2 regions of the Bacillus sp. N6 genome follow, and region 1 is predicted to be linked to the other one. Evidence: a T-box and tRNA genes for the amino acid it is inferred to sense, from the RefSeq annotation. Region 1 holds a T-box; the other holds one or more tRNA genes.
The links. The T-box of region 1 lies ahead of tyrS (tyrosine--tRNA ligase). A T-box ahead of a tRNA ligase gene usually reads a tRNA of that ligase, here a tRNA-Tyr.
Positions count from the first base shown of each region.

Region 2: it encodes a tRNA-Tyr, which carries the amino acid that the T-box ahead of tyrS (tyrosine--tRNA ligase) is inferred to sense. The anticodon was not compared.

Region 1 covers NZ_CM127843.1:4,540,515-4,555,607, reverse strand. The annotation lists gene ACUXVC_RS23480 (ankyrin repeat domain-containing protein) at 72-752, opposite strand; gene ACUXVC_RS23475 (HAMP domain-containing sensor histidine kinase) at 902-2,356, shown strand; gene ACUXVC_RS23470 (response regulator transcription factor) at 2,358-3,047, shown strand; gene ACUXVC_RS23465 (hypothetical protein) at 3,169-3,459, shown strand; gene ACUXVC_RS23460 (alpha/beta fold hydrolase) at 3,498-4,385, opposite strand; gene acuC (acetoin utilization protein AcuC) at 4,528-5,694, opposite strand; gene ACUXVC_RS23450 (acetoin utilization AcuB family protein) at 5,691-6,335, opposite strand; gene acuA (acetoin utilization protein acetyltransferase AcuA) at 6,353-6,985, opposite strand; gene acsA (acetate--CoA ligase) at 7,162-8,880, shown strand; gene ACUXVC_RS23435 (maltose acetyltransferase domain-containing protein) at 8,963-9,523, shown strand; gene ACUXVC_RS23430 (hypothetical protein) at 9,590-10,045, shown strand; gene ACUXVC_RS23425 (RNA polymerase sigma factor) at 10,026-10,571, shown strand; gene ACUXVC_RS23420 (hypothetical protein) at 10,552-10,797, shown strand; T-box leader at 10,875-11,102, shown strand; gene tyrS (tyrosine--tRNA ligase) at 11,173-12,429, shown strand; gene ACUXVC_RS23410 (hypothetical protein) at 12,557-12,685, shown strand; gene ACUXVC_RS23405 (SLATT domain-containing protein) at 12,958-13,287, shown strand; gene ACUXVC_RS23400 (hypothetical protein) at 13,416-14,195, opposite strand; gene ACUXVC_RS23395 (hypothetical protein) at 14,638-15,093, shown strand, end outside.
Region 2 covers NZ_CM127843.1:525,516-540,608, reverse strand. The annotation lists gene yhbH (sporulation protein YhbH) at 1-419, opposite strand, end outside; gene ACUXVC_RS02815 (PrkA family serine protein kinase) at 872-2,767, opposite strand; gene ACUXVC_RS02810 (sensor domain-containing protein) at 3,159-5,228, opposite strand; gene trmL (tRNA (uridine(34)/cytosine(34)/5-carboxymethylaminomethyluridine(34)-2'-O)-methyltransferase TrmL) at 5,355-5,843, opposite strand; gene ACUXVC_RS02800 (amidase domain-containing protein) at 5,902-6,789, opposite strand; gene queG (tRNA epoxyqueuosine(34) reductase QueG) at 6,834-7,976, opposite strand; tRNA gene ACUXVC_RS02790 (tRNA-Gly) at 8,179-8,252, opposite strand; gene ACUXVC_RS02785 (DsbA family protein) at 8,368-9,018, opposite strand; gene ACUXVC_RS02780 (transglycosylase domain-containing protein) at 9,206-9,982, opposite strand; gene ACUXVC_RS02775 (NUDIX hydrolase) at 10,466-10,927, opposite strand; gene ACUXVC_RS02770 (YebC/PmpR family DNA-binding transcriptional regulator) at 11,076-11,795, opposite strand; partial or broken gene ACUXVC_RS02765 (DUF3884 family protein) at 12,148-12,467, shown strand; tRNA gene ACUXVC_RS02760 (tRNA-Leu) at 12,633-12,714, opposite strand; tRNA gene ACUXVC_RS02755 (tRNA-Cys) at 12,725-12,795, opposite strand; tRNA gene ACUXVC_RS02750 (tRNA-Gly) at 12,810-12,884, opposite strand; tRNA gene ACUXVC_RS02745 (tRNA-Gln) at 12,890-12,964, opposite strand; tRNA gene ACUXVC_RS02740 (tRNA-His) at 13,028-13,103, opposite strand; tRNA gene ACUXVC_RS02735 (tRNA-Trp) at 13,123-13,196, opposite strand; tRNA gene ACUXVC_RS02730 (tRNA-Tyr) at 13,204-13,287, opposite strand; tRNA gene ACUXVC_RS02725 (tRNA-Thr) at 13,298-13,373, opposite strand; tRNA gene ACUXVC_RS02720 (tRNA-Phe) at 13,392-13,467, opposite strand; tRNA gene ACUXVC_RS02715 (tRNA-Asp) at 13,477-13,552, opposite strand; tRNA gene ACUXVC_RS02710 (tRNA-Met) at 13,556-13,632, opposite strand; tRNA gene ACUXVC_RS02705 (tRNA-Val) at 13,659-13,734, opposite strand; tRNA gene ACUXVC_RS02700 (tRNA-Glu) at 13,739-13,813, opposite strand; tRNA gene ACUXVC_RS02695 (tRNA-Ser) at 13,831-13,922, opposite strand; tRNA gene ACUXVC_RS02690 (tRNA-Asn) at 13,925-13,999, opposite strand; rRNA gene rrf (5S ribosomal RNA) at 14,008-14,123, opposite strand; rRNA gene ACUXVC_RS02680 (23S ribosomal RNA) at 14,225-15,093, opposite strand, start outside.

The DNA.
Region 1 (15,093 bases):
CCACCCTATTAATATTAATGTAACGGCTTAAATGTAGCATAGGGTAGGGGAGGAAGGCAAAAATTAGCTTTTTACTTACGTCCTTCTAACAAAATCTTCTCTATCTCTTCAAAGTTATGAGCGCGAGCATGCTCTAACGGGGTAACACCATCATGGTCTGGAATATTTACATCTGCACCGTGCTCAATAAGAAGGCGAATGACTTGTTGCTGTGTTTCGTTTCCGTTATTTAGTACGATGGCTTCCATTAAAGCTGTCCATCCGAGGTTATTTACATGATTTACATCAATATTTGTTCGAGTGAGGAGTTCTTTTATAACTTCAATATAGCCATGTTCTGAGGCTGGGATAAGAGCTGTTCCACCGTAACGATTTGTAATCATAGGATCTGCACCAGCATCAATTGTTAGCTTTAAAATGTCTAAGTAACCTTCCGCACTGGCGTATAGAAAGGGATTGTTTTTCATGTCATCTTGGATATTTACATCAGCACCAGATTCGATAAGCGCTTTTGCGGTTTTTACATCATTTTTGTATGTAGCAATCATAAGCGGAGTGCGTCCTTGATTATCCGTCGCATTTATATTTGCGCCTTGTTTTAGTAAAGATATAACAGTATTCGTTTCATTTTTTTCAGTAGCTGCTAGTAGTGCAGTCTCCATGTTTGTCATCTCCTTTTTTACTTCTTGTTCTTGCGAGCATCCTTGTAAAAAAATTACGCAACATATCATACTGAATGTTTTTTTGAACATGGAATTTCAACCTCCTAATTTCAACTGTAAAATAGGAACATTAAATTTTTATAAACTGACGCTAAAATTACTATAAAATCGCTTGAGTATTTGAACATATATTTTTATGCTTATGAATATGAAGGATGGGTAAAGTGAGGATGTAAATGATGTCTATTAAAACAAGGTTTTTATTTTCTTATATTGCTGTAATTCTCGTTTCTATTACGCTCATATTAGTCGCGGGATTTTTAATTGTTTTTTCGATAACAGGTGACTTGGAAGCAGTGAAAAATTTCTATAAAAGTTCTTACATTCAAAAGCCGCTTACACCAGAAGAAGAGAATGCCTATCTTGAATTAAAATTAGCGGCAAAGCAACATCAATCTCAATTATTAGATGAATCGTTCGTTTCATCAATTGAAAAAGAAGGCGTGAAAATAATTGTAAGAAAGGGAGAAAACATTTCTTATGCTACAAAGGGTTTTGAAAGTTCGACTTTAACAGAAGCCCTTCCGAAATTTGAAGCAGCAAATATTAATAGTCGTGGTACAACGGAACTAGGTGATACATTTTATCGATATGTAAAATTTGATTTTTATTTTGCAGAGAAAGAAGAAGGGAGTATATTTGTACTAAAAAAGCAAAGTTCATTTGTAGATCTTACACAAAAATTATTTCCAATCTTATTCGTATCGCTTTTACTATTAGCTATTTTACTTATTGGGTTATTAAGTTATCTCGTTTCAAGAAGTGTAATAAAACCAATTTTTGTATTGAAAGGCGCAACAGAGAAAATTAAAGAAGGAAATTTAGATTTTCAAATGCCAGTTACATCGCACGATGAAATAGGTCAATTAAATCAAGGATTTGAGGAAATGAGGAAGAAGTTAAAAGAATCGATTGAAGTACAAACGCAGTATGAAGAAAATCGAAAAGAACTTATTTCAAACATATCGCATGATTTAAAAACACCGATTACATCTATTATCGGATATGTAGAGGGAATAAAGGACGGGGTAGCAAATACGCCAGAAAAAATGGATAAGTATTTAACGACAATTCACACGAAGGCAAAACATATGGACACACTCATTGATGAACTCTTTTTGTTTTCAAAGCTCGATTTGAATCGAGTTCCATTCCAATTTGAGACAGTTGAATTAAATACGTTTATGCAAGAATTAATAGAAGAGATGCAGATGGATTTAAGTGAAGAAGGTATAGAAGTTAACTTACAATTACATTCATCGCCATTATATGTAACGGCTGATTGCGAAAAGATAAATAGAGTTATATCAAATTTAATTCATAATAGTGTGAAGTACATGGATAAAGAAGAGAAGAAAATTACTGTAACAGTATCGAGTGATAACAATAAAGTTATTGTGAAAGTGATGGACAATGGATCAGGTATAGAATCTGATACGCTACCGTATATCTTTGAACGTTTTTATCGTGCAGAACAATCGCGAAATTCTAGCACAGGTGGAAGTGGACTTGGTTTAGCAATAGCGAAGCAAATTGTTGAAGAACATGGCGGGGAAATTTGGGCGGAAAGCGAGCTTGGTAAAGGCACAAGCATTTTCTTCTCATTGGAAAAAGTAGAGGAATGTGGTGAGTAAATTGAAAAGAATTTTACTAATAGAAGATGAAGTAAGTATTGCAGAATTACAGCGAGATTATTTAGAAATTAATGATTTCCAAGTTGATGTAGAGCATTCAGGAGAAACAGGTTTACAAATAGCCCTGCAAGAAGAATATGATTTAATTATTTTAGATATTATGCTCCCGAAAATGAACGGATTCGAAATTTGTAAACAAATACGTGCTGTAAAAGATATTCCGATTCTACTTGTTTCAGCAAAAAAAGAAGATATAGATAAAATTCGCGGACTCGGATTAGGAGCGGATGACTATATAACGAAACCGTTTAGTCCAAGCGAATTAGTTGCAAGAGTAAAAGCACATATTGCCCGTTATGAAAGATTATCAGGAAATGTAAGTAAGCAACGTGATACGTTATATATTCACGGAATTTCTATCGATCAACGAGCGAGGAAAGTTTTTATAAACAATGAAGAAGTGGCATTTACAACGAAGGAATTTGATTTATTAACATTCTTTGTAACACATCCAAACCAAGTATTAAATAAAGAACAGTTATTTGAACGCATTTGGGGATTAGATTCCGCTGGTGATTTAGCCACTGTTGTCGTCCACATTAGAAAGCTACGTGAAAAAATTGAAAGAGATCCTGCCCACCCGCAATATATTGAAACAGTATGGGGAGCTGGTTATCGTTTTAATGTGTAGGGAACCTGCCGAGTAATTGGCAGGTTTTTTGTATGTTATTCGAATGAAAAGGAAGGAATAGGTAATTTATGTTAAAATATAAAGAGAAACAAAACAGAGGAGAGCATGGGGAGCGTGCTATATGTTGGGGGATATATTAAAAGATAATAAATCAAACAAGGCTTTAAAGATTGGAACTAATATCGTACTTATCTTATTGATTATTGGTGCAATACAAATGTTTTATGACGAAGATTCTACGAATGATCATTTTGGTTGGTTCTTTTTTGCGATCTTTTGGGTAATTAAAAGCATTTCTAGCTCTAAGGTAAGTTTAAAAGATAGAGATAAAAAGTCGGTATTACTTGATGTGGGTTTAGTTGTTATTTCTTGTATTTTTTTAGTTGTTTTTAGTGTGAAATATTTCTTTTGAAAAAAGCTCATAGTCTTATAGAGGCTGTGAGCTTTTTGTCAGTGTTTAGGTTTTCTTAATAATAACGGTACTAACGATTTATAAAATGTTTGAGTAGTAGAAGTAAACTGAGTAGCTTCTTCTAAAAAAGGATAATGGTTGCTGTTTTCAAATGGAATGAAGATAGAATTACGTATCCCATCATGCATCTTGATAGAATACTGAATTGGGCACTGTACATCATATCTTCCGCATATAATAAGTGTCTTTGTTTGGATGGAAGGTAAATACTCTCTTAAATCAAATGAAGGATATTCATTGACGAAAGCATTCATCCGGCTAACGGACATTGTTTTTTTGATTGGTTTACAAAAATAAGAGTTGTAGTTTTCTGGTTTATACAATGATAATTTTGTTCTCTTAGTAGATAGTTCTTTCCGTTCTTCACTTGTAAGGTGAGGGCTTTTTAAGTTTTCGATGAGCTCTTGCATATAATGAAATTGTGAATGTTCGGGATGATAAATGCAAAATGGTGTTTCGGTATAGTTACTTGCTGCAGCTCCTACTACGGCTAATGATTGTAAGGAATTTGGATATGTAATCGTATATAAAAGTCCAAGCATACCACCTGTTGAATGGCCAGCGAAATGCCATGTTGGAAGTTGTAATGCTTCTCGTATGGCTTCCAAGTCGTGGATTGTTTCAATCATGCTTAATTCGTTTTCTGACTGGGCGGTTACAGAGCTACCAGTATCTCGTAAATTAATGAGAAATACACGATGCGTAGCAGTAAAAACATCCGCAAAGTAATCACCAGTTTCATTAAATTGTGAATAGTGATGTGTAATACAAAGCGATTCGCCATCTCCTTTTGTAAAGAGTTCAAATGTACCACGTTTCGTGTGGATCATTTGTCGTTTCCACATAATATCACTACCTTTTCTCATAAAAGTTGGGCCAGGCTGTTATGAAATGAAAATATATCGGCGCATTTCGAAATATATCAGCGATTATTAAAATATATCGACTTACCGACAGAAACCGACAATAAATAAAAGGAGGCTATTCAAAAACGAGCCTCCTTTTCGTTTAGTACAAAGATTTTGTCATATTATTCCGAATAATTTCAAGGGATTTCGCTACAGTTAATGCGTTTTTTTCTTCAATTTCTGGTTTACGGGGGATAGGTTTATACATGTTGTCTGGATCTTCCCATGTGAGGGGAAGTTCTGTTTCTGCTTGTCCTTTCCAAGCTTCAATCCATTCTGGAGGGAGATAACCTGAGATGTTTTGGATGTTGTTCATTTCGAGCCAAATGAGTGCCCAAGCTCTTGGAACGACGCGCCAATGGTCATAGCCACCACCGCCGACAGCGATCCAGCGACCGTCGCAATATTCATTAGCAATTTCACGAGCGAGTTTCGGTATTTCGCGGTAAATATTCATGGTCGCACAAAGGTGTGTAAGTGGGTCGTAGTAATGTGCATCAGCACCATTTTGCGTTAAAATAATATCCGGTTTAAAGTACGCTGCAACTTCTTTTACAACAGTTCGATATGATTCTAAGAACGATTCATCTTCTGTAAAAGCATCGAGTGGAACGTTAAAAGAATAACTATAACCATTACCTTGTCCACGTTCGTTTACAGCACCAGTTCCAGGGAATAAATAGCGACCAGTTTCATGTAATGAAATGGTGCATACGTTAGGGTCATCATAAAATGACCACTGTACACCATCACCGTGATGAGCGTCTGTATCAATATATAGGACGCGTAAACCGTATTTCTTCTGAATATACTTCATTGCGATAGAACTGTCGTTATAAATACAAAAGCCAGATGCTTTACCACGGAAGCCATGATGTAAGCCGCCTCCTAAGTTAAGCGCGTGTTTTACTTTTCCGGAAAGAACAGCATCGACAGCTGTTAATGTGCCACCAACGAGCAATGCGCTTGCTTCGTGCATATTTGGAAACATCGGTGTATCTTCTGTTCCAAGTCCATATGTCATCGCAATTGATTTTTCTAAATTTCCTTCTCCAGCACGTTTTACCGCATTTATGTACTCCTCTGTATGAACGTAGGCAATCTCTTCATCTGTAGCCATCCGTGGTGAGATGATTTGAGAGGGAGAGATGAAACCGCCCTTTTGTAATAAATCATACGTAAGTGTGACGCGCAGTTGGTTAAAAGGATGATCAGGGCTAAATGAATAGCCCCGAAAGTCATCCGAATAAATAAACGCGCTACTCATGCTTGCATCCCCATGATGTTTGGCCATAATACGCGGTAGCCTTCTGCTTCAAGTGCATCAATCACTTTTAGAGGATTCATCGTTTGAATGCGGAAAACGAGTACTTTATCATTCTCGTCTTTTGCTGGATAGACGAGAACGCTCACGATATTTATTTGTAAATCACTAAAAATAGCAACGACTTTTCCAAGAATACCAGGTTCGTTTTTTACTTGAATTTCAATTTGCGAACTCGGTTGATGTGCTCCTGTTAATTTTACTAACGTGTGTAATACTGTAGATTCAGAAATGATTCCAACTAACTTCCCGGCCTTTGTAACAGGAAGGCAGCCAATTTTATTTTCAAAAAATAAAGTAGCAATTTCCTCAACGAAATCGAGAGGGTGGCAAGTCATTACAGGATGTTTCATAATAAGTTCAAGCGGTTGCTGTAGCATATCGAGTGAAACTTGTTCATCTAGAATAGACGGACTTGCATCTCTTACATCCCGATCAGAAATAATGCCTACGACGTGATTATTTTGATCGACAATTGGAATGTGCCGAATGCCTTTCGTGCGAATCGTTCGGATTGCTGTTTCGATTGTATCGTTTGGATGTAGTGTAACTACATTTTGATTCATAATTTCTTCTACAATCATTCCAGTTGCCCCCTTTATTAATACATAAAACGATTGTGAAAACGTAGACGATCAAAAGCTTGAATAGAATCCGTATCAACGCGTTTACCGATGCGGACCATTAAACAGTTGGCGGGATGTGAACAAATTTCAGGATCGTCTGTAGCCATCCATTGTAACCCGCCGGCATTCATCATCTTTTCCATTACTTTTCGGTATTCCCACACATTCAATCCTGTTTGTTTCAAATCCCAGTGCCAATAATATTCAGTCGTCAATATAATGTAATCTTCCATATAATCGTCCATCATAGAAACCTCTAGTAAGTTCTTTCCGACAGAACTCCCGCGGAAGGCTGGGACTACTTCTATTGCCCCAAGCTCAATTAAGTTTTCCATTTTTCCTTCTGACCATCGTTCAAGTGGATCAGGATATAAATATGTAACATATCCAACAATCATTTGGTCATGTCTAGCAATAATGAGTCGAGCTTCTGGTAATTTAGAAATTTCGACAATTGCTTTATATTGCTGTTCAGCAGGACGAAATGCAACTAAATCTGGATGAAATTCATACATTTCAAGATTATGTGTAGAGACAGGACCTTCAATAATTAAAGTGCCTTTCGCTGTTTTTAAGTTTCTAGCATTGTATATTTTTTTATGAATCAATGTATTGCTCACCACCTTGAGGGTTTGTGAATCTATTAATATCGTACTTTATAATATATGCGATGTGAATCGAATTTTGTCATTAAAAATTTGTCTAAAAATCAACAAATATACTGAAAATTTTAAATAATATCATTATAATAGATAATAGAATACATAGGAGGGGGATGTAAAGTATGAAAGTAGAAACGCTTCCTGTCATTAAAGGAGAAAATAATTTGCCGAATTATGATGAGGCATACGCGAATTTTAACTGGGAAGAGGTTAATAAAAACTTTACTTGGAATGAAACAGGCCGAGTAAATATGGCGTATGAGGCAATTGATAAGCATGCGAAATCCGATCGAAAGAATAAAGTAGCTCTTTATTATCAAGATGGATCGCGAAAAGAGAAATATACATTTAAGGAAATGAAGGATTTTTCTAATAAAGCAGGGAATGTCCTGAAAAATTATGGCGATGTAGAAAAAGGCGATCGCGTTTTTATTTTTATGCCACGTTCTCCAGAGTTATATTTCGCACTTTTAGGTGCAGTGAAATTAGGAGCAATTGTTGGACCGTTATTTGAAGCATTTATGGAAGGTGCGGTTCGCGATCGTTTAGAAGATAGTGAAGCGAAGGTGTTAATTACAACGCCTGAGTTATTAGAGCGTGTACCATTAAATGATTTACCTGCTTTAAAAACAGTTTTCCTTGTTGGAGATAATGTAGAAGAAGGCGGTAAAACGGTAGCGTTCAATCCTTTATTTGAACAAGCTTCAAAAGAATTACATATTGAATGGTTAGGCCGTGAAGATGGTTTAATTCTTCACTATACGTCTGGTTCTACTGGTAAGCCAAAGGGTGTGCTTCATGCGCAAAATGCAATGGTTCAGCACTATCAAACGGCGAAATGGGTATTAGATTTAAAAGAAGATGACGTATATTGGTGCACAGCTGACCCGGGCTGGGTAACGGGAACTGCTTACGGTATTTTCGCACCGTGGTTAGTTGGAGCGTCAAATGTTATTTTAGGTGGACGCTTTAGTCCAGAAGCTTGGTATGAAGCACTGCAAGATTACGGTGTGACGGTTTGGTACAGCGCACCAACAGCGTTCCGTATGTTAATGGGAGCTGGACAAGACGCAATTAAAAAATACGACTTATCACAAGTTCGTCACGTATTAAGCGTTGGTGAGCCGTTAAATCCAGAAGTAATTCGCTGGGGTATGAATGCATTTGGACTTCGTATTCATGATACGTGGTGGATGACAGAAACAGGTGGACAAGTTATTTGTAACTACCCTTGTATGGAAATTCGCCCAGGCTCAATGGGTAAACCAATTCCAGGTGTGAAAGCAGCGATTGTTGATAATGAAGGAAATGAAGTTCCTCCATACACAATGGGTAACTTAGCAATTGCGAAAGGTTGGCCATCTATGATGCGTGCAATCTGGAATAACCAGCAAAAGTATGAATCTTATTTCATGCCGGGAGATTGGTACGTATCAGGTGACTCTGCCTATATGGATGAAGATGGATACTTCTGGTTCCAAGGACGTATTGACGATGTAATTATGACTTCAGGTGAGCGCGTTGGTCCGTTTGAAGTAGAAAGTAAATTAATCGAGCATGCTGCTGTTGCAGAAGCAGGTGTAATTGGTATTCCTGATCCAGTGCGCGGCGAAATTATTAAAGCATTTATCGCACTTCGAGCAGGATACGAACCATCTGATGAATTAAAAGAAGAAATTCGTCAATTTGTAAAGAAAGGCCTAGCAGCTCATGCAGCGCCAAGGCAAATTGAATTTAGAGATAAATTACCGAAAACGAGAAGTGGTAAAATTATGCGCCGCGTATTAAAAGCGTGGGAGTTAAATTTACCAACAGGTGACTTATCAACGATGGAAGATTAAGAGAGGAAGGTCTGAACGAAAAATGTTCAGGCCTTTTTTTATGTTATTATTAACTTATATATATAAGTTAAAGGGGGGGAGTATGATGAAAACAGAAAAAGAAAAGATGATACTAGGAGAAATGTACATACCGGCTGATCCAGTTTTAGTACAAGAAAGAGAGCAAGCACGTATATTAACGAGAAAATTAAATGATACGCCAGAAGAGCAATTGAAAGAGCGTAGCGAAATCGTAAAAGAATTATTTGGAACGACAGGAGATAATATTCATCTTGAATCTTCTTTTAGATGTGATTACGGTTATAACATTCACGTTGGCGAAAATTTTTACGCGAACTTTGACTGTACGATTTTAGACGTATGCCCGGTAACAATCGGAGTGAACTGTATGTTAGCTCCAGGTGTTCACATTTATACAGCAACACACCCGCTTGATCCAGTAGAGCGCATAAGCGGATCAGAATACGGAAAACCAGTTACAATTGGCGATAACGTATGGATTGGCGGAAGAGCAATTATTAATCCAGGTGTAACAATTGGAGACAATGCGGTGATCGCATCTGGTGCTGTCGTAACGAGAGATGTACCTAATAATGTAGTAGTTGGCGGGAATCCCGCAAAGATTATAAAAAAATTAAAATAATATTTGAACGAAGTGTCTTCCTCGTCTGTATACATTTGTGAAAGAATAGATGAGGGAGGCTTTTTTATGTCTAATAAATTACTTCTTGCTTTTGCTTTAATTGGAATTATAGTTGTATTTTCTTGTGGTCTTTTCTTACCGATACCAATTGGATATAGAGTATCAATGCTTACAGCTGGAGCTATAATGGGTGTTCTGTTTTCAATAATTATTCCATTTGATAGAAAACATATAGTACGGAAAAATGGATATAAAATTGATTTTACAAAAACAAAAGTGTATTTTCGCTGGAATGTATTTGATACTATTTCTGTCTGCCTTGCGTTGTATGCATGCATATGTGTGCAAGCGTTAAATATTTTAGTTGCAATGGGATTTACGATTCAAAACCCATATGTGCAATTTTTTACAAATCAATCACAATTGTGGATTTTTATTGCGATTGCATATTTAATTTCCCGTATTTCATTAACGTTAAAAGGAATAAAGGAGATCAAAAATCATGGCGCAGATTGGGATTGAGGAGGAGCTCATGCTTGCTTATCAAAGTGGAGATAAACAAGCGGGAGAAAGACTATATATTTTAATCAAACCAGCGCTATACACATTTTTATATCGATTTAACCGAGATGAACAATTAAGTATCGATCTTGTGCAAGATACGTTTTTGACGCTAGAGCGTAAGAAACATATGTATGAAATTGAAAAAGGTAAAATAAAAACGTATTTATTTCAAATTGGTTATCGTCTTATGATTAATAAATTGAATAGGAGAAAAAAGTGGCGTACGCTTTTGCCATTTTTAGTGCCGATTCCGGAAAAAGAATTTTCTCACGAAGATCGGCTCACAGTAAGAGAAGCAATTTTGAAAGTTCCAGAAGAGCAAAGAGCGGTCCTAATCCTTTCTTATTATCATGATATGCAGCAAAAAGAAATTGCAGAAATATTAAACATTCCGATTGGAACAGTGAAATCGAGACTTCATAATGGAATAAAGAAATTGAAACAATTGCTGGAGGTGGATGAAATTGAGCGAAAATCCCTTTAAGAGTGAATATAAGTTAAAGCAACATTTAGATAGTGATCATGTAGAAATACCAGACTTTCCAAAAACGGTAAGTCGATTCGATCGATTAATCGGGTTTCTTGGTTCCCCGGCGAAAGATCCTGTGGAGGCGACCATTGGAAATGATTTATCGGTTGTATTTCATGTATCGTTGTTAGTTGGGGTTCCAATTCTTTCTCTTATTACGATACTCTTTATGGCGTTGTAAAGGATTGGAAAGAAGAGAAATTCCACCTCTATTTGACACGCCTATATAAATGATGGTATAAAGAAAAGTATATGAATAATTGAGCGTGGAAAGGGAGAAGTAGTGATCATTTCCCTGTTTTAGAGAGCTGATGGTCGGTGAAAATCAGCACATAGATGATCGCGAATTACGCCCCTAGAGCATCTTTTTTCGATTGAATTGTATTCAAAAGGGAAAAGACGGTGCTAAGCCGTTATGTAAATAAGGTGGTAGGCTTTTTTGCCTGCAACTAGGGTGGTAACGCGATAATCAAAATCGTCCCTTATTTGAAGGGGCGATTTTTTTATGTTTTCAACCTTCACGCCAGTAATGAACTTAAAGGAGAGTATGTAGGATATGGGTATTTTACAAGATCTTGAATTTCGCGGTCTAATTAATCAGCAAACAGATGCTGAGGGCCTTGAGCAATTATTAGAAAAAGAAAGCGTTAAATTATACTGTGGTTTCGATCCGACAGCAGATAGCTTACACATCGGTCATATGTTACCAGTATTAATGTTACGTCGTTTCCAATTAGCTGGTCACCAACCAATCGCACTTGTTGGCGGTGGTACTGGTATGATCGGTGACCCAAGTGGTAAAAAAGCAGAGCGTACATTAAATACGAAAGATACAGTTGCTTACTACACAGAAAGCATTAAAAACCAACTTTCAAACTTCTTAGAGTTCGAAAACGTGGACAACCCAGCAACGATGGCTAACAACTATGACTGGCTTGGTAACTTAGATGTAATTTCATTCTTACGCGATATCGGTAAAAACTTCGGTTTAAACTATATGTTAGCAAAAGATACAGTAGCATCTCGTTTAGAAACTGGTATTTCATTCACTGAGTTCAGTTACATGATTTTACAATCATATGACTTCTTAAACTTATACCAACAACATAATTGTCGCCTACAAATCGGTGGTAGTGACCAATGGGGTAACATTACAGCTGGTCTTGAATTAATCCGTAAATCAGAGGAAGATGCGAAAGCATTCGGTTTAACAATTCCACTTGTTACTAAATCTGACGGTACGAAGTTTGGTAAAACAGAAGGCGGAGCAATTTGGTTAGACCCAGAGAAAACAACTCCTTACGAGTTCTACCAATTCTGGATTAACACAGATGACCGCGATGTTGTTAAATACTTAAAATACTTCACATTCTTATCTCATGAAGAAATTCTTGAGCTTGAAAAGCAAGTAGCTGAAGCGCCAGAAAAACGTGCAGCACAAAAAGCATTAGGTTCTGAAATGACAAAACTTGTTCACGGCGAAGAAGCATTAGAGCAAGCGATTAAAATCTCAGCTGCATTATTCAGCGGTTCTGTAGCAGAACTAACTGCAAGCGAAATCGAGCAAGGATTCAAAGACGTACCATCTGTAGAACGTACTGCAGAAGATACAGTATTAATCGACCTACTTGTAGAAAGCAAAATCTCTCCATCAAAACGTCAAGCACGTGAAGATGTAACGAACGGCGCAATCTACGTAAACGGTGAGCGTACACAAGCATTAGACTACGTTGTAACAGAAAACGACCGCATCGAAGGTAAATTCACAATCATTCGCCGCGGTAAGAAGAAATATTTCTTAATTCGTTACTAATAAATAAAAAGCTTTGAGGAATTTCCTCAAAGCTTTTTTGTTTTAATCTCCTTTTCGAGTTCATACGGAAATCACATGTAAGCGGTATGATAAACGTATAACAATTAGAAAGGAGTGGTAAAACGAAATGTCACTAGAAGCGTTGATTATTTTTTCTTTGCTAAATGCGGGTCAACTTGCAGAGAATTCGAAGGTTGATATACATAAAGAGCAGAAAGATGCTTATGTATATGTTCAAAAAGAGGAAAATAAATAACTTTATTTTATATATAAATAAAAGGCTGTTTGAAAAACTGTTTAGTTAATTCAAACAGTTTTTTTATTGAAATACAATGAAGGTCATGAATCAGATAATCAGTTTCTTATTTAGGCAATTATCAATAAAAGTAATGCTTAGTCTTACTATCATAAATATAAAACAATTGGTTAATTGGAGACATAGAAAAATTATTTTTAAGCTATGTTTTAAAAGTTCGTGAAGATACTTGTAGTATTTCTAATAATCAATGATCATTAACATTCTTTACTATGTTTTTAGGGGTTAAGAGTTACAAAGAACGTGCTAGTAATTTTGAAAATAACTATCAACAATTAAATGTGTTATTAAATAAACTACAACGGTTAGAGGATGATCCGAGTTCAATTAATCAACTGAAATTAAAGGAACTTCACCGAGATTATGAAAAGTTAATTTTGGAAAAAGAAAATCATATTAGTATTGATTACATGACATGCAAACCAGATCATGAAAAGAAATATAAAGATGAAATAAGAAGATATGTGTGGCGAGAAAGGTTTCAAAGATTTATTGTGTTTTGTTTACCTTTAATATTATTGATCATATTTATGAATAAGTGAAACTTAAAGCATTCCTTATGGAGTGCTTTTTATTATGCGGAAATTACATAGGTAGTATGAATTAAATCATCGTCACTTCGAATAAAGGAAAAGCACCCACAATGGATGCTCTTTCAGATATGTTAATTTTATTTTGAAGGGTTGTTTCTTGTTTTCATTTTTGAGTATTTTAAATATACCTTTGATGAAAAGTCGCATACGTAAAAGGTTCCGTCTTCCTCTTTATATTTTTCATAGAATACACTTCTTTTATCATCGATAATAAAATTGTGTATTAATTGTAACTCTTTTATTTTTTCTTCGTTTAAGTTTTCTACAAGATATTGTGTTTTATGTCTATCTCTCAGTTGCTGATTTAAATATTTATAAAAGAAGCTCATAAATAAAGGGATAAAGATAGCGATTAATACAAAAGTATTTTTTGAAGTTTGAAAGAGATTACCATCAATTTTGATATTAAAGAGGGCCCAATAAATGAACATAAAATTAATCATGTTAAGTAGGCCAACATATCTAGTGATTCTACAGAATAAACTATTTTTATTAGGTTTAATGAAGGGGAGGGTGGTTGTTATTATTAAAAGTATTAAAAATAACAAAGAAAATAAGAGCGTACTCACTTGATATAATGTTTTTAAAATGAAAGAATAGTCAATTGGTACACTAGGTATAAAAAATTTAAAATAAAGTGCAGGAAGAATAAATACACATATTGCAGCAATGACTATATCTTGCCAAAACATAAAAATATCCATCTGTTTACGTTTAGTTTTGTTCATAAATAATTGATCGAATTCATTGGTAGTGGAAGATTCCATATAGAATGAACCGAATCCCTTGATAAGTCCCCACACCCCTACAGCTGCACCTGTAATTTTAGCTATATCAGCAATTTCAGTAAATGACATATAACTTATATATCCTCCTTTAAGAATTTAGGTTTAATATTCCAACTTAACCATTATATCAAAATTTAATAATATATTTCTCCAATAAGCTATTTATGTAACGTATTATTTTATAAAGGTATTGAAGGCACTAAAATATCCTTAGATAGTTATGAATTACCAATTTCTTATTTTTGAAATTTTTAATTTATTTTAGATGCTGGAGATCCAGTAGAAAAGATCAGTCGTGAGAAAATCCTAGAGGAACATGATAGAAAGGTTGTTTTTGAGGATGGTGAGTAAAGAGTCTAAAGAAAGAGCGTTGCGAGATAATTCACCTAGTGAAGAGCGGAAGTAAGTGAATTAGATGGGCATGATGCAAAAGGGGAAAAATAAGAAATAGTTCTTATATAGTAATAATCTTATATGGTAAGATTTATTTACAACATAAGGGGGAAACAAAGTGAATATAGCATTAATTATTACATCAATTATTTCGTTAGTTACACTAATTGTATCGATTTATAACGCTAGAACCTTAAATGAAAACAAGGAAAAAGATCGTAGGATAGGTGTAGAATTATCTGAGAAAAGAAGAATGCAAAATGATTTATTCGAACACATTACAAAAGTTCTTGATTTGGGTAGAAGATGTAGCGTGGAAACTGATGAAAAAGAAAAGCAAAAAATGAAATTTGAATTGTTAGATCACAAAATATTTATTTGGATTAACTTAGATAGACAAAATAAATTTACAAAAGATTTAAAAGAAAACTGTAATGGATATATTACTTGGTGTGCTGATTTTTTAAGTACATCGGATGAAGAGAAAAAAATGCATTATCAGAGAGCTTCTGAGCAAAATAAAAAATATATATGGGTGCTAATTGATAAATACATTGAGGAAGAAAATATATTA
Region 2 (15,093 bases), 1.3 Mb from region 1:
TCTAACTCTCTGAAAAACGCTTGCTCTAATTCTAAAATAGAGACTTCAGCTTCATAGTAATCTTCCCCAGCTGCATCTCCTGCTCCTTGCCCTTTTCCTGGCCCTTTTTGTTTTTGACCACCTGATCCATCTCTCGCAACGACATCACCAACTTTGCTGTCACCGTTTCCTTGCCCTACATGTTTATTTTTATCATAATTGTATCTAATCTTATATTCATCTAGAGAACGAATTGGTATTTTTACAACATCCTTGCCATTAGACATAACTATACTTTCTTCTGTTACAAGATCGGGTAAATTATTCTTAATTGCCTCTTGTACTTTTTCTTGATGGCGCTGTTGGTCGTCATATCCTTTGCGATGGAGGGACCAGTTTTCCTGTGAAATCGTATAATTTGGTTGATTTTCTTCGCCCATTCCTTTCCCTCCTTACTGTAATTGTCTTCCTGTATGAACAGCAAGCTACAAATTTTGTTCTGTAATGTGCAAGCTAGAATATTTGAAAGGTAACTGCCCATAGAAAATCATCCCATAAACATTTATAACGTTTTTCATACAATACCCCGAGCATCCTAAACAAAATTTTGCCACTCACATAATAGAAAGAAATATTCAGCCACTGATAAGAAAGAAACACAATGCATTGTTGCACACATTTTTACTTTGCAACATATTGTATTGTGTTGGCTTTTTTCGTATGAATGGTTGGTTACTCTATCATATGCATATTGTAAAAATAATTGACAATAAATTCATGAAATTGCATCTTAATTTATTACATTTGGACAAGGTATGACACTTTACACACATATGAACGGATAATAAAACGCTGTCCCGCAAAATACAAGAGACAGCGTTTTGTTATCAAACTATCGGTTTAACAAGCTACCTACATAGCGTAGTAATTCATTTGCTGAAGAAGAATTATAGCCATGCTCATCAATTAAACGCGCAACAACATCATTGATTTTCTTAAGCTGATTTTCGTCCGGTGTTTTCGTTGATGTTGTAATTTTTACTATATCTTTTAAATCAGCAAATAGTTTTTTCTGAATCGCTTCACGAAGACGTTCATGTGAATTATAATCAAAGCGTTTTCCTTTACGGGCATAAGCAGAAATGCGAATTAAAATCTCTTCACGGAATGCTTTCTTAGCATTTTCTGAAATTCCAATTTGCTCTTCAATTGAGCGCATTAATTTTTCATCTGGACTCATTTCTTCCCCTGTTAACGGATCACGTAATTTCGATTTATTGCAGTACGCCTCGACGTTATCTAAGTAATTATCCATAAGCGTCTTAGCTGATTCTTCATATGAATAAACAAACGCTTTTTGTACTTCTTTCTTCGCGATTTCATCGTATTCTTTTCTCGCTAATGAGATGAAATTCATATAACGTTCACGGTCTTCATTACTAATCGATGGATGCTGATCCAGCCCATCTTTTAAAGATCTAAGTACATCTAACGCGTTAATAGATGGTACCTCTTTTCGAATGATTGTAGACGAAATTCGGTTAATGACATAACGAGGATCAATACCCTTCATACCTTCATCTTGATATTCGCGTTGTAATTCTTCTACATCAATCGCATTATAACCTTCTACCGTTTCTCCATCATACAAACGCATCTTTTTAATTAAATCAATATCCGGACGCTTCGGATCTTTTAAACGAGTTAAAATAGTGAACATTGCTGCAACGCGAAGTGTATGTGGTGCAATGTGAACATTCGACACATCACTTTCACGAATCATTTTTTCATAAATATGTTCTTCTTCACTTACTCGTAAATTATAAGGAACTGGCATTACAATAATTCTTGAGTGTAATGCTTCATTTTTCTTATTTGCTATAAATGAGCGATACTCTGTTTCATTCGTATGCGCTACAATTAATTCATCTGCTGAAATAAGCGCAAATCTTCCCGCTTTGAAATTCCCTTCTTGTGTAAGCGATAATAAGTGCCATAAAAACTTCTCATCGCATTTTAACATCTCTTGGAACTCCATCATTCCTCGGTTTGCCTTATTTAATTCTCCATCAAATCGATACGCACGCGGATCTGATTCTGAACCATATTCTGCAATCGTAGAAAAGTCCAGACTACCTGTTAAATCTGCAATATCCTGTGATTTTGGATCAGACGGGCTAAATGTACCAATCCCTGTACGGCGATCTTCAGAGAAGAAAATACGCTCTACAACTACATCCTCAATTCTTGATCCGTATTCTTGCTCTAAACGCATGACATTTAGTGGTGATAAATTCCCTTCAATTCTAACTCCATACTCATCAAAGAAATCATCTCGTAAATGATGTGGAATTAAATGCAGTGGATCCTCATGCATTGGGCATCCTTTAATTGCAAAAATTGCTCCGCGATCTGTTCTTGAATATGTTTCTAATCCTCGTTTCAACATCGTAACTAACGTTGATTTCCCTCCACTAACAGGACCCATTAATAATAAAATTCTTTTTCTAACATCTAATCGTTTTGCAGATGGATGAAAATATTCCTCTACAAGACGTTCTAGAGCATCCTCTAATCCAAAGAGCTGATTACTAAAGAAGTTATACTTTCTTCTACCATCAACTTCTTCAATTCCGGCATCTTTTATCATATTGTAAATGCGAGAGTGTGCTGTTTGAGCCACCCATGGTCTTTCTTTCACAAGCTCCAAATACTCCGCAAACGTACCTTCCCATTGTAAACGTTCTTCTGCTGCTCGATGCTGTTCAATCTTTTTTAGAATATCCATTATAGCTCCTCCCCCATCTCCTTGTTCAATCGGATTATTATAAAAGGTATGCTAGGATGTCCTTAAACATTCTTTAAATCAAAACGAAATATATAATAGCACGCTAAAATTCTCTCCAAAATTCAAAGAAAATTCTGTATAATATAGGTATTAACGTTTTTACACTGCTATTCATTATAAATAAATTCTTTTCTTCTAAGAACCTTACATACATTTTGGGTAATAAATAAAACTCGTGAACCGAAAAAAGTAAGGAGGATATTAGTATGAAATTATTATTAATTTTAGGTGTATCACTCACATTTCTTACAGCTATTTTTACATCCGGTTACAATGACAAACCAGGTACACATAAAAAATGATGTGCTTTTAGCACATCATTTTTTATGCATTATTTATAATACATATTTTCCATATCATATTTGGATAGTGGTCGGCTATAATAATAACCTTGTACAAGCTTCACATTCTTTTCTTTCAAAAACTGTATTTGCTCCTTTTTTTCTACTCCCTCTGCAATTACATTCAATTCTAAAGTATGAGCTAAATGAATAATTGCAGCTGTAATATTCGTATCACGTTCATCTATATGTATACCTTCCATAAAAGAACGATCAATTTTTAAAGTATCAATTGGATATGTTTTTAAGTAACTTAAAGATGAATAGCCTGTTCCAAAATCATCTAAATGAATCTTTAAATTTTGTTCTTTTAATTGTAGTAACACTCTCTTCGATATATCTTTATGTATAAGAGCTCCTTCTGTAACCTCTATCGCTAATAAATGAGCTGGTACATTGTACTTATTTAAAGCCCGTGTAATCATCTCTATTAATGTAATAGAGCGAAAGTGTCTAGCTGAAATATTAACTGCGATTGGGACCACTTCATATCCTTTATTTAACCATTCGCGCAGTTGCTGACACACTTGATTTACTACCCATTCATCGAGCTTAATAATAAATCCTGTTCTTTCTGCCAACGGAATAAATTGGTTTGGAGAAACAAATCCTAATTCCTTATTCTCCCACCTTATTAAAGCTTCCATACTAGCTATTTTTTTCGTCTCAATATTAATTTGTGGCTGATAATATAAGAAAAATTCATTTTTTTCTATAGCACGATGTAACTGGTTTTCTATTATAAACCTTTGTTCACGCTCACAGTCTAATCCACTACAATAAAAATGATAATGTCCTTTTCCTTTTTCTTTTGCTTTTTCTAAAGCAGCATCGACCCTCTGAAATAGTATTTTTTCATCTTCTCCATCTGCTGGAGCCATTACAATTCCAATTGACGCACTTAAATATACATCTTCTTCTTCGATTACAAAATATTCACTAATATTTTTCAGTATGCTTTTTGCAACTTCCTCTACACATTCTTTCGTTATATTTTCTATTAACATAACAAATTGATCATCGTGTTCTCTAAATAAGTGCATACCTTCTATTTTTAGATTGCTTAAACATTCTGTAACTTTTTGTAATACTTTATCTCCCTCTTTATGACCAAATGTATCATTAATACGATGAAACTCATCTAAATCTATAAATACAAGCGCAAAATTTATACTCTCATTTAAAAAAGTATTTAACTTATTTGCACATGAAATTCTATTCATTAATCCCGTTAACTGGTCATAGTAAGCTAAATATTCTGTTCGCATTTCGTTTAATACTTGCCTTGTAACATCTCTCGTAACAATATACACTCCAACAATTTCACCGTTCACAATAATCGGGATAGTTCTCAAAGAAATATATAGCTCGTACCCTTCTTTATGAACATATTTCTTTGAAACAATTTGTTTTGCTTTTCCTTGCATCGATCCCTTAAATATAATTTGAAAATCTTTTTCATATTCTTTATTAATAAATTCAAAAATAAATTTATTATTTAATTCCTCATACCGGTATCCAAATATTTCATACGTTGCCGGGTTTGCATATGTAACTCTCCCTATAGAATCTATAGATATAATTGAGTCATTATTATATTCCAGTAACGACTTAAATAACATTTGTTTTTCCTCTATCTCTGTCTTCTCCTCAATTTGAGCTGTAATATCTCTTGTAATACAAATAACAAATTGACATATTCCTTCTTCATCGCAGACAGGATTAAGTGAAGATTCATAATGTATCTCACCTTTTGGTAATTTGACTACATCACAAAAAGTGTGTGCTTTTGCTTCTCTCACTACTTTTTCATATTGCCTTTGCAATATCCCCGCTATATCTTTTGGTAATACTTCTGCAAAAGTTTTTCCATAGCACTCTTCGCTTAACCTAGCATAATCCATTCCTATTTTATTCACATACATATATTTAAACGTTTCATCATCAATAACTTTCAATATAAATACTAAATCTTGAATAGCATGTAATAACCCTTGTCTAATTAAATCCATATCTATCATACTTAAAAAGGTATTTTGATTACTATATTCTTCCTTCATATTTATCTCAACCCGTCTTATCTATTTTTAATCATATATCCCATTCTATATGATTATGTCCTCTCTTTTAAATGTATGATTACATATTATTTTATTTTATAAAAAAAAGTCGCCATATGGCGACTTTTAATAAACGATTTCTAAATCTAATCCAGGGTAATTTTGTTGACGGAATGCTTCATAAATTAAAATTGCTGCTGTATTAGATAAATTTAATGAACGTACTTTATCTGTCATTGGAATACGTAAACAATGATCAAAGTTTTCTTCGATTACATTAGCTGGTAAGCCGTTTGTTTCTCTTCCAAATACAAAATAGTAATCCTTCTCGCGCTTGCTATAGTCAAACGCTGTATGAGCTTTCTCGCCATACTTCGTTAAATAGAAGAATTCACCATCTTTATTTTTTTCATAAAATTCTTCAATTGAATCATAATACGTAATTTTCACGTGCTGCCAATAATCTAATCCGGCACGCTTTAACATTTTATCATCCGTTGAAAATCCAAGCGGTCTAATCAAATGTAATTCTGTTCCAGTTGCTGCACAAGTACGAGCAATATTTCCTGTATTTGCTGGAATTTCTGGCTGATATAAAACAACATGTACTCCCACGCGATATTCACCTCTGTTTTTTGTCTACTACGTATTATACCACTTGAGCGAAAAATCTCTACCCATTAATAATATGAAAGAATTTATATTTCATTTGTGGTGTATATTTACTAGAGTCTTCATAGTTCCAATAACGTCGACGGCTATTCGCTGAATGTGCATTTACAAGCGGCATACCATCTGCATCTTTTGCTACTACAATCGTCGTATGATTCCATCTTCCGTCATCCTCGAAATCATAAGCAATAACATCTCCAAGAATAAGTTCTTCTGGCCTCTCTACCGCCTCTGCTCGAAGTCCTGTTGTAGCACCTGACAAATACCAATAAAAAGAATGTGCAACAGCCCAGCTCCAACTCCACTGATTCTCCCTTTGCCACCATCCTTTACGAATATTAGGATATCCGTTCATAGGTACTTCTCCAGTATGAAGACATTGAGAAATGAAATTCGTACAATTATCAGGGAAATTACGATACATAGGATTTCGGTCATCCCACCAACGCTCTGCATATTTCACTGCCTCTAAACGATTATATTGATAAGAACCGTACTTCTCTTTCGTAATTTCCCTTTCTAATGTCTCACCCATTCTAATTTCTTCTGACACTTCAATATCATAATCGCTTATAATCCGACTATTATTTAAACAAACTCTTCGTTTTAATTGTTCCTCTTCAATATAAAATAATTCTTTATGCTTAATTAAATATTTAAAATGTATTTGATAATCAATTTCTTGATGGTCATTACTATTTAATTGCCTAATGAAAGAAACATCCGCAGTTGCTTTCACTATATGTGCACTACGCCTTTGAAACAATTGTTTCTTTCTCTGTGCCATTTGTGGTAAATCCTCAGCAATACCATCCATGTCTGTTCGTTTCTCTGTGATATATGCTAAAAACTGTTGTACTTGCTTTTCAATATTCATTTTTACAGCCATTTCGTTTCCCTCCCATATTACAATATGAAAAAGGGAAATATTATCTACTCTTTTTTCTGTGCTAACAATTCAAGCCCGCGATTCATTTCATGAAGTACTTCTTCATCTTTCTCACGTTCCATCGCTTTCTCAATCGCTTCGCCTACTCCATCTCCCCCAATTTTCCCAAGTGCCCATGCTGCCGTTCCGCGCAATACCGGTCTTGGGTCATCTTTCATAACACCAATTAAATCAGGAATTGCCGATGCTTCTTTAAAATGTGCTAATGCTAAAATCGCATTTCTTTGCAGTGGCTTTTTCCCTCTCCATGACCCTGACATAATCCCATATTTCTCTTTAAAATCACGATTACTAATTGTTAAAAGTGGCGTTAATAATGGTTTAACTAGCTCAGGATCCGGCTCCATCTCAGGATGATTATGAAAATCCATTCCTTTGTTTTTCGGGCAAACAGTCTGACACGTATCACATCCATATATACGATTTCCTATTTTATCGCGATATTCTTCAGGTAGGAATCCTTTCGTCTGTGTTAAAAACGCAATACACTTCTTCGAATCTAACTGTCCCCCCTGTATTAAAGCACCTGTAGGACAAATATCGATACATTTCGTACAATCCCCGCATTGATCTTCTATCGGCTTATCTGGCGGGAATGGAACATTTGTAATCATTTCCCCTAAGTATACGTACGAACCGAATTCAGGTGTAATAATAGCACAGTTTTTCCCACTCCAGCCAATGCCTGCACGCTCTGATACAGCTCGATCACTTAATTCACCTGTATCAACCATGGACTTCACTTCTATATCTGGAAGTTTTTCAATTAAATATGCTTCTAATTTTTGCAAACGATCTCGTAAAACAAGATGATAATCTTGTCCCCAAGAAGCACGGCAAAAAATTCCACGGCGTTCTCCACGCTTACTTAATGGTGCATTTTTTAATTTTGAAGGATATGCTAAAGCAATCGCAATAATTGATTTAGCACCCGGTAATAAAAGTTGCGGATTCGTTCTCTTCTCTATATCAGGCTCTTCAAATCCAGATTGATAATTTAATTGTTGTTGCTGGATTAAGCGCTGCTTTAATTCCTCAAAAGGAGAAGCACTCGCAAAGCCTATTTTATCTATGCCAATTGTTTTACTATACGCAATTACATCTTGCTTTAATTGTTCAAAATCCACTCTTAATCGCCTCCTCAGATGAATCCATCATCCCTTATGTAACGACTTTATTGGTTAGTAATTCACTTTGGGAATACTATTATTTACTTCTATTTTCGCATGTAATTATATTTTTCAAACATTAAAAAACGCAATGCCTCGTTTATCTCGGAAACGAAACACTGCGTTGATCACAATTTATAGAAAAACATTTAATAAAATTTGGAGCGGGTGAAGAGAATCGAACTCTCGACCAGAGCTTGGAAGGCTCTTGTTTTACCACTAAACTACACCCGCAAATATGAATTACATATAAGATATTAGAATAACTTATGTAAAGTAGTATAGCATGTTAAAAAAATAGAGGCAAGAATTTTATCGAAAAAAGTCGAAAAAGTGATGAGAGACCTCATCACTTTTTCAATTCTTTATCAATGGCCTTCTTCATACTATCGAAATCAGGGTTTGCAAGATTTCCGTTTACATATACTGAAGGAGCACCTTGAACTTTTAATTTTTGAGCACGATCTGAATCTTTACGTACTTTTTCTGTAATTTCTTTACTGTGTAAATCTTTCTTAAATTGCTCTACATCAACTTTTGGAAGTTTCTCTTTCACAATGCTAAGAAGCAAATCTTCTGTAATCCATTCTTCCGTATCTTTCTTTTGATTTTGATAAATCTCATCATAGAAAATCCAGAATGAATCTTTATCTTGTTTATAAATTGCTTCACCAGCTGCTGCACCTAAATCCGAGTCTTTTCCGATAAATGGGAAGTTAATAAAATATAACTGCACTTTGCCTTTATCAATATACTCTTCTTTTAATCGAGGTAATACTGTTACATCCCAAGTACGACAAGCAGGACATTTAAAGTCTCCAAATTCAACTACCTTAACTGGAGCATCATCTTTCCCTAAAGATTGTTGCGTAGAATAAGCAAACATCTCATTCCCTTTATCTTTTTTGTCATTTATGATGCTATACGCAATTGTTCCAATTACAATCAATACTGCGATAGAAAAAACTATACCAAGAGCCATGAGTTTATTTGATTTCATATACATTCCTCTTTAATTTCATATTCTGTATACAGCATTGTACACAATACACATAATATCAACACTTATATACGTCACGCAATGAACACGCTCACATAAATTACAAAAACACAATAATTGTGACGATATTGTGTCACAATTTGTCACAATTTATTCAAAAAAAGAAGCTCCTCTTTAGGAACTTCTCTTAACTTACTGCTTTTTTACGCGCACTATTTAACATCGACTGCTCTATTTTTATATCATGACGAATTACTAATTTCTCACTAACTGCTTGAACATACTCATCATGGCTTATATAGCCTTCTTTCTCCATTAGTCTCAAAACGACATTTCGTCTCTCTACTGCTTTATCATAATTTTGGGCAGGTGAGTAATAAGCAGGTGCTTTTACTACAGCAGCCATCATTGCACTTTCAGCCAACGTTAATTGGTTCACCTTTTTACCGAAGTAAAGGTTTGCTGCTTTTTCAATTCCCCATGCTCCTTCACCATAATAAATGTTACTTACATATAATTTTAAAATTTCATCCTTCGTAAATGTGCGTTCAATTTTTTTCGTATAAAAAATCTCTTTCCACTTACGAGAAAATGTACGCTCATTCGTTAAAAAAGCATTTTTAGATAGCTGCTGTGTAATCGTGCTTCCTCCTTGCACGACACCACCAGCCTTTATATTCTCAACAGAGGCCCTAATAATTGCTATATAATCTAAACCGTTATGATGATAAAATCTTTTATCTTCTGTCGCAATAAATGCATGTGTTAATGATTCTGGCACCTCTAAATTAGCCGGTACATGTAATTTACTAATGTCACTTTTCTCAATCATTACATTTCCAATGAATAATAACGTACAACTTAACAATAATAATAATATAATGGCTTTATAAAAAAGTTTAGTCATTGGATTTAATGCAACTTTTTGATGATAGTTCACCCTAGATAATACTCGTTCTTTCATCTTGAACACCTCTTTTCCACACAGCATATAACTCTTACTTTAAGAATACATTGTTGTAAAAAAATATCCCATCGATTTCTCTTACACGTACCTTACATCATTGTAAGGTATAAAGTGAAACTTTAATCAGCCCTCACCAATCACGTTCCCGGCAAATAGCGGGGTAAAAAAGTATTGTATCACAGACCTTTTTTATCTACTATTCATCTGAAATATTGAATATAGATTATATTCAATCACGAATAACCAATAACAGAGTAAGCCTTAAGGCTATTATATTTTCACTTTACACTTTAATTATATCATCTACAAATATATATACTTTTGACTATCTAGTAATCTTAATGTATATAACATATATATTATAAAGAACAAACGTTCTATAAATCAATACTAACACTATTATTATTTTTACCTTTTTCTTAAACAGTATACAAAAAAGAGTAGTGATTTGAATGTATCTCAAATCAGCTACTCTTTTCTTTACAATCTTCCTATTAAATTATATGGCTGTACTTCCCACGTTTCATATGGAATACAATGTGTTGCTCTCATCGCATCAAGCGTTCTGGATTTCATATGAGGACGCGTTATATACTCATCTATGTTCTCTTCATTTAAATCAACAAATTTAGCCTCTTGTATTTCTTCAGGTTGAATTTTTATTTCGCCACTCACATATGCTACTTTAAAAACAACAGCTAGAATATGCATAGAGGCATTATAATAAACCCCTGTAATTCCGATGGGCTTCACCGTTAAGCCTGTTTCCTCTTTTATTTCCCTACAGACAGCTTGATCAAGTGCTTCTCCTTCTTCTACCTGTCCTCCTGGCATTTCCCACGTATCAGCTCGCCAGTGTACCTTTGTTAATAACACTTCATTTTTCTCATTTGTTAAATAACCCGCTACGGCAACTATATGCTTTGGTGTCTTATGTTCCATACTAAGCCTCCTAGAAATAATGGTTATTTCATATATCCCTATAAGCATATTCCCTATCTACACCAAAATACCTTTAATAATTCATCACCTTAATTAACTTCATAAAAAAAAGCCCCTATTCGTTAAACGAACAGGGGCTTTCATCGTATTACTCTCCTAAGTCTACGTTGTGGTAAACTTGTTGTACATCTTCTAAATCTTCTAATGCATCAACCATTTTCTCAAATTGTACTTGAGCATCTTCAGGAAGTGTAACATCACTTTGTGCAAGCATTGTTAATTCTGCAACTGTAAATTCTTCAACACCAGCACCTTTAAGTGCAGATTGTACTGAATGGAATTGATCTGGTTCAGCATACACGATAACAGCATCTTCTTCTTCTAGAATGTCACGTGCATCTACATCTGCTTCCATTAAAATTTCAAGAACTTCATCTGATGTTTTACCTTCAAGGCCGATAACAGCTGTCGCATCAAACATGTAAGCTACAGAACCGTTTACACCCATGTTACCACTGTTTTTGCTAAATGCAGCTCGTACATCTGCTGCAGTACGGTTTACGTTATTTGTAAGTGTATCTACAATAACCATAGCTCCATTTGGTCCAAATCCTTCATAACGAAGCTCGTCATAATTTTCCTCTGAACCGCCTTTTGCTTTTTCAACTGCACGATCAATAATTGTTCTTGGTACATTGTATGTTTTCGCACGTTCTAATACGACTCTAAGCGCTTGGTTTGATTCTGGATCTGGCTCGCCTTGTTTTGCTGCCACATAAATTTCACGTCCAAATTTCGCGTATATACGGCTTGTATTTGCATCTTTTGATGCTTTTTTGTCTTTAATATTGTTCCATTTACGGCCCATACTTTCCACTCTCTTTCTCGTTTTAAATCTACATAAAAATATTAATATGAAATATAATGTGTGTTCAACACATTTTTAAAAGAAATATAAAAAGTTCATTTTTGATTCATATTACAGACATAATATAAATCACTATCATTTTGTTCTTTCGACAAGTTATATTATACATGAATTCCTAAGTTTATTACGAATTTTAGCATCACATAATATAATTTAACAAAAAAGACTCTAACATTTCTGTTAGAGTCTTTTTATATTGCTAATACCTATTTCCATAATATTCCTATAATTACTTTCTATTGTTGTATAATAAAAATAGGAAAAAATTTGAAGAAAAGATGAAGGGAGAATTATGACACATTCAAATGAAAAAAATCACATGCTTTTAAAGGAATAGGAGAAAAGTTAAACCCAACTATCTATCAAGTAAGATTCATGAAATGAGATGAACCAATCCAATTTGAGGCGTTTCCTGAATTGAAGGAATTAGGGAACTGGTTAAGTACTTCAACGCAAATGTGGGCGTGCCACTCAACAATGTATAAGTACAACAGAGAAGAGTTTAAAAAGAAGTTTTTAGAAATTACAAACTTAACCGTTGATAATGTACTAATATCTACTGGTGGTGTCGGATTTAACTTCATGTCACCAGGGTGGAGAAATTCTCTCTAAATACCGCAATTAAAAGGATAAAATTGAATGTTTGTTTTTATCCTTTTAATGTTTCACAGTTTACTCACCGTACACTTTTTGTGCTTATTTTGTCATGTAATGAAAAGAAAAGAAAACAAAAAAACTCTATACTAATTGTATAGAGTTTTTTTACGACGTTCATGATACCGATGGTCGGGGTCGAACCGACACTCCCGAAGGAACACGATTTTGAGTCGTGCGCGTCTGCCAATTCCGCCACATCGGCACAAAAGAAAAGGCGGCAACCGGATTTGAACCGGTGATAAAGGTTTTGCAGACCTCTGCCTTACCACTTGGCTATGCCGCCATATTAAATTTTATTGGAGCGGAAGACGGGATTCGAACCCGCGACCCCAACCTTGGCAAGGTTGTATTCTACCACTGAACTACTTCCGCAAAAATGGCTGGGCTAGCTGGATTCGAACCAGCGCATGACGGAGTCAAAGTCCGTTGCCTTACCGCTTGGCTATAGCCCATCGAATTCTTACTTAATTATATGTAAGTATCAATTAAATTATTTGTAATTTTTAAAATAAAAATGGGGCGACTGATGGGAATCGAACCCACGAATGCCGGAGCCACAATCCGGTGCGTTAACCACTTCGCCACAACCGCCATGTTGTGTAAATATATTTGGCAGGGGCAGTAGGAATCGAACCCACACTGGAGGTTTTGGAGACCTCAGTTCTACCTTTAAACTATGCCCCTATGTAAATGGTGGAGGGGGGCAGATTCGAACTGCCGAACCCGAAGGAGCGGATTTACAGTCCGCCGCGTTTAGCCACTTCGCTACCCCTCCGAAACTTACATGGTGCCGGCTAGAGGACTTGAACCCCCAACCTACTGATTACAAGTCAGTTGCTCTACCAATTGAGCTAAGCCGGCGTATTTTATTGAAATAAATGGTGGCTCGGGACGGAATCGAACCGCCGACACGAGGATTTTCAGTCCTCTGCTCTACCGACTGAGCTACCGAGCCTTATTAAAATGGCGGTCCCGACCGGGGTCGAACCGGCGATCTCCTGCGTGACAGGCAGGCATGTTAACCACTACACCACGGGACCATTTGGTTGCGGGGACAGGATTTGAACCTGCGACCTTCGGGTTATGAGCCCGACGAGCTACCGTGCTGCTCCACCCCGCGATAATACTATTCATATAAAATTTATATGGTGGAGGATGACGGGATCGAACCGCCGACCCCCTGCTTGTAAGGCAGGTGCTCTCCCAGCTGAGCTAATCCTCCAAAGTGGTGACCCGTACGGGATTCGAACCCGTGTTACCGCCGTGAAAGGGCGGTGTCTTAACCACTTGACCAACGGGCCAAATATTATAAATCCTATGGCGGAGAGCAAGGGATTCGAACCCTTGATACGCTTGTGACGTATACACGATTTCCAATCGTGCTCCTTCGGCCAACTCGGACAGCTCTCCAATGGCTCCGCAGGTAGGAATCGAACCTACGACCGATCGGTTAACAGCCGATAGCTCTACCGCTGAGCTACTGCGGAATAATATTGCCTGGCAACGTCCTACTCTCACAGGGACAAGGTCCCAACTACCATCGGCGCTAGAGAGCTTAACTTCCGTGTTCGGTATGGGAACGGGTGTGACCTCTCTGCCATCATTACCAGACATTATTCTTTTGAGACAATCATTATTATAACTTATTTACTTTAAAAGTCAACAAGTTTTTTATATTCTCTCAAAACTAGATAACATTTGCTACATATTATATGGTTAAGTCCTCGATCTATTAGTATTCGTCAGCTCCACATGTCACCATGCTTCCACCTCGAACCTATCAACCTGATCATCTTTCAGGGATCTTACTAGCTTACGCTATGGGAAATCTCATCTTGAGGGGGGCTTCATGCTTAGATGCTTTCAGCACTTATCCCTTCCGCACATAGCTACCCAGCTATGCCCTTGGCAGAACAACTGGTACACCAGCGGTGCGTCCATCCCGGTCCTCTCGTACTAAGGACAGCTCCTCTCAAATTTCCTACGCCCACGACGGATAGGGACCGAACTGTCTCACGACGTTCTGAACCCAGCTCGCGTACCGCTTTAATGGGCGAACAGCCCAACCCTTGGGACCGACTACAGCCCCAGGATGCGATGAGCCGACATCGAGGTGCCAAACCTCCCCGTCGATGTGGACTCTTGGGGGAGATAAGCCTGTTATCCCCGGGGTAGCTTTTATCCGTTGAGCGATGGCCCTTCCATGCGGAACCACCGGATCACTAAGCCCGACTTTCGTCCCTGCTCGACTTGTAGGTCTCGCAGTCAAGCTCCCTTATGCCTTTGCACTCTACGAATGATTTCCAACCATTCTGAGGGAACCTTTGGGCGCCTCCGTTACACTTTAGGAGGCGACCGCCCCAGTCAAACTGCCCACCTGACACTGTCTCCCGGGTCGATAAGACCCGTAGGTTAGAATTTCAATACAGTCAGGGCGGTATCCCACCAGCGCCTCCACCGAAGCTAGCGCTCCGGTTTCAATGGCTCCCGCCTATCCTGTACAAACTGTACCAAAATTCAATATCAGGCTACAGTAAAGCTCCACGGGGTCTTTCCGTCCTGTCGCGGGTAACCTGCATCT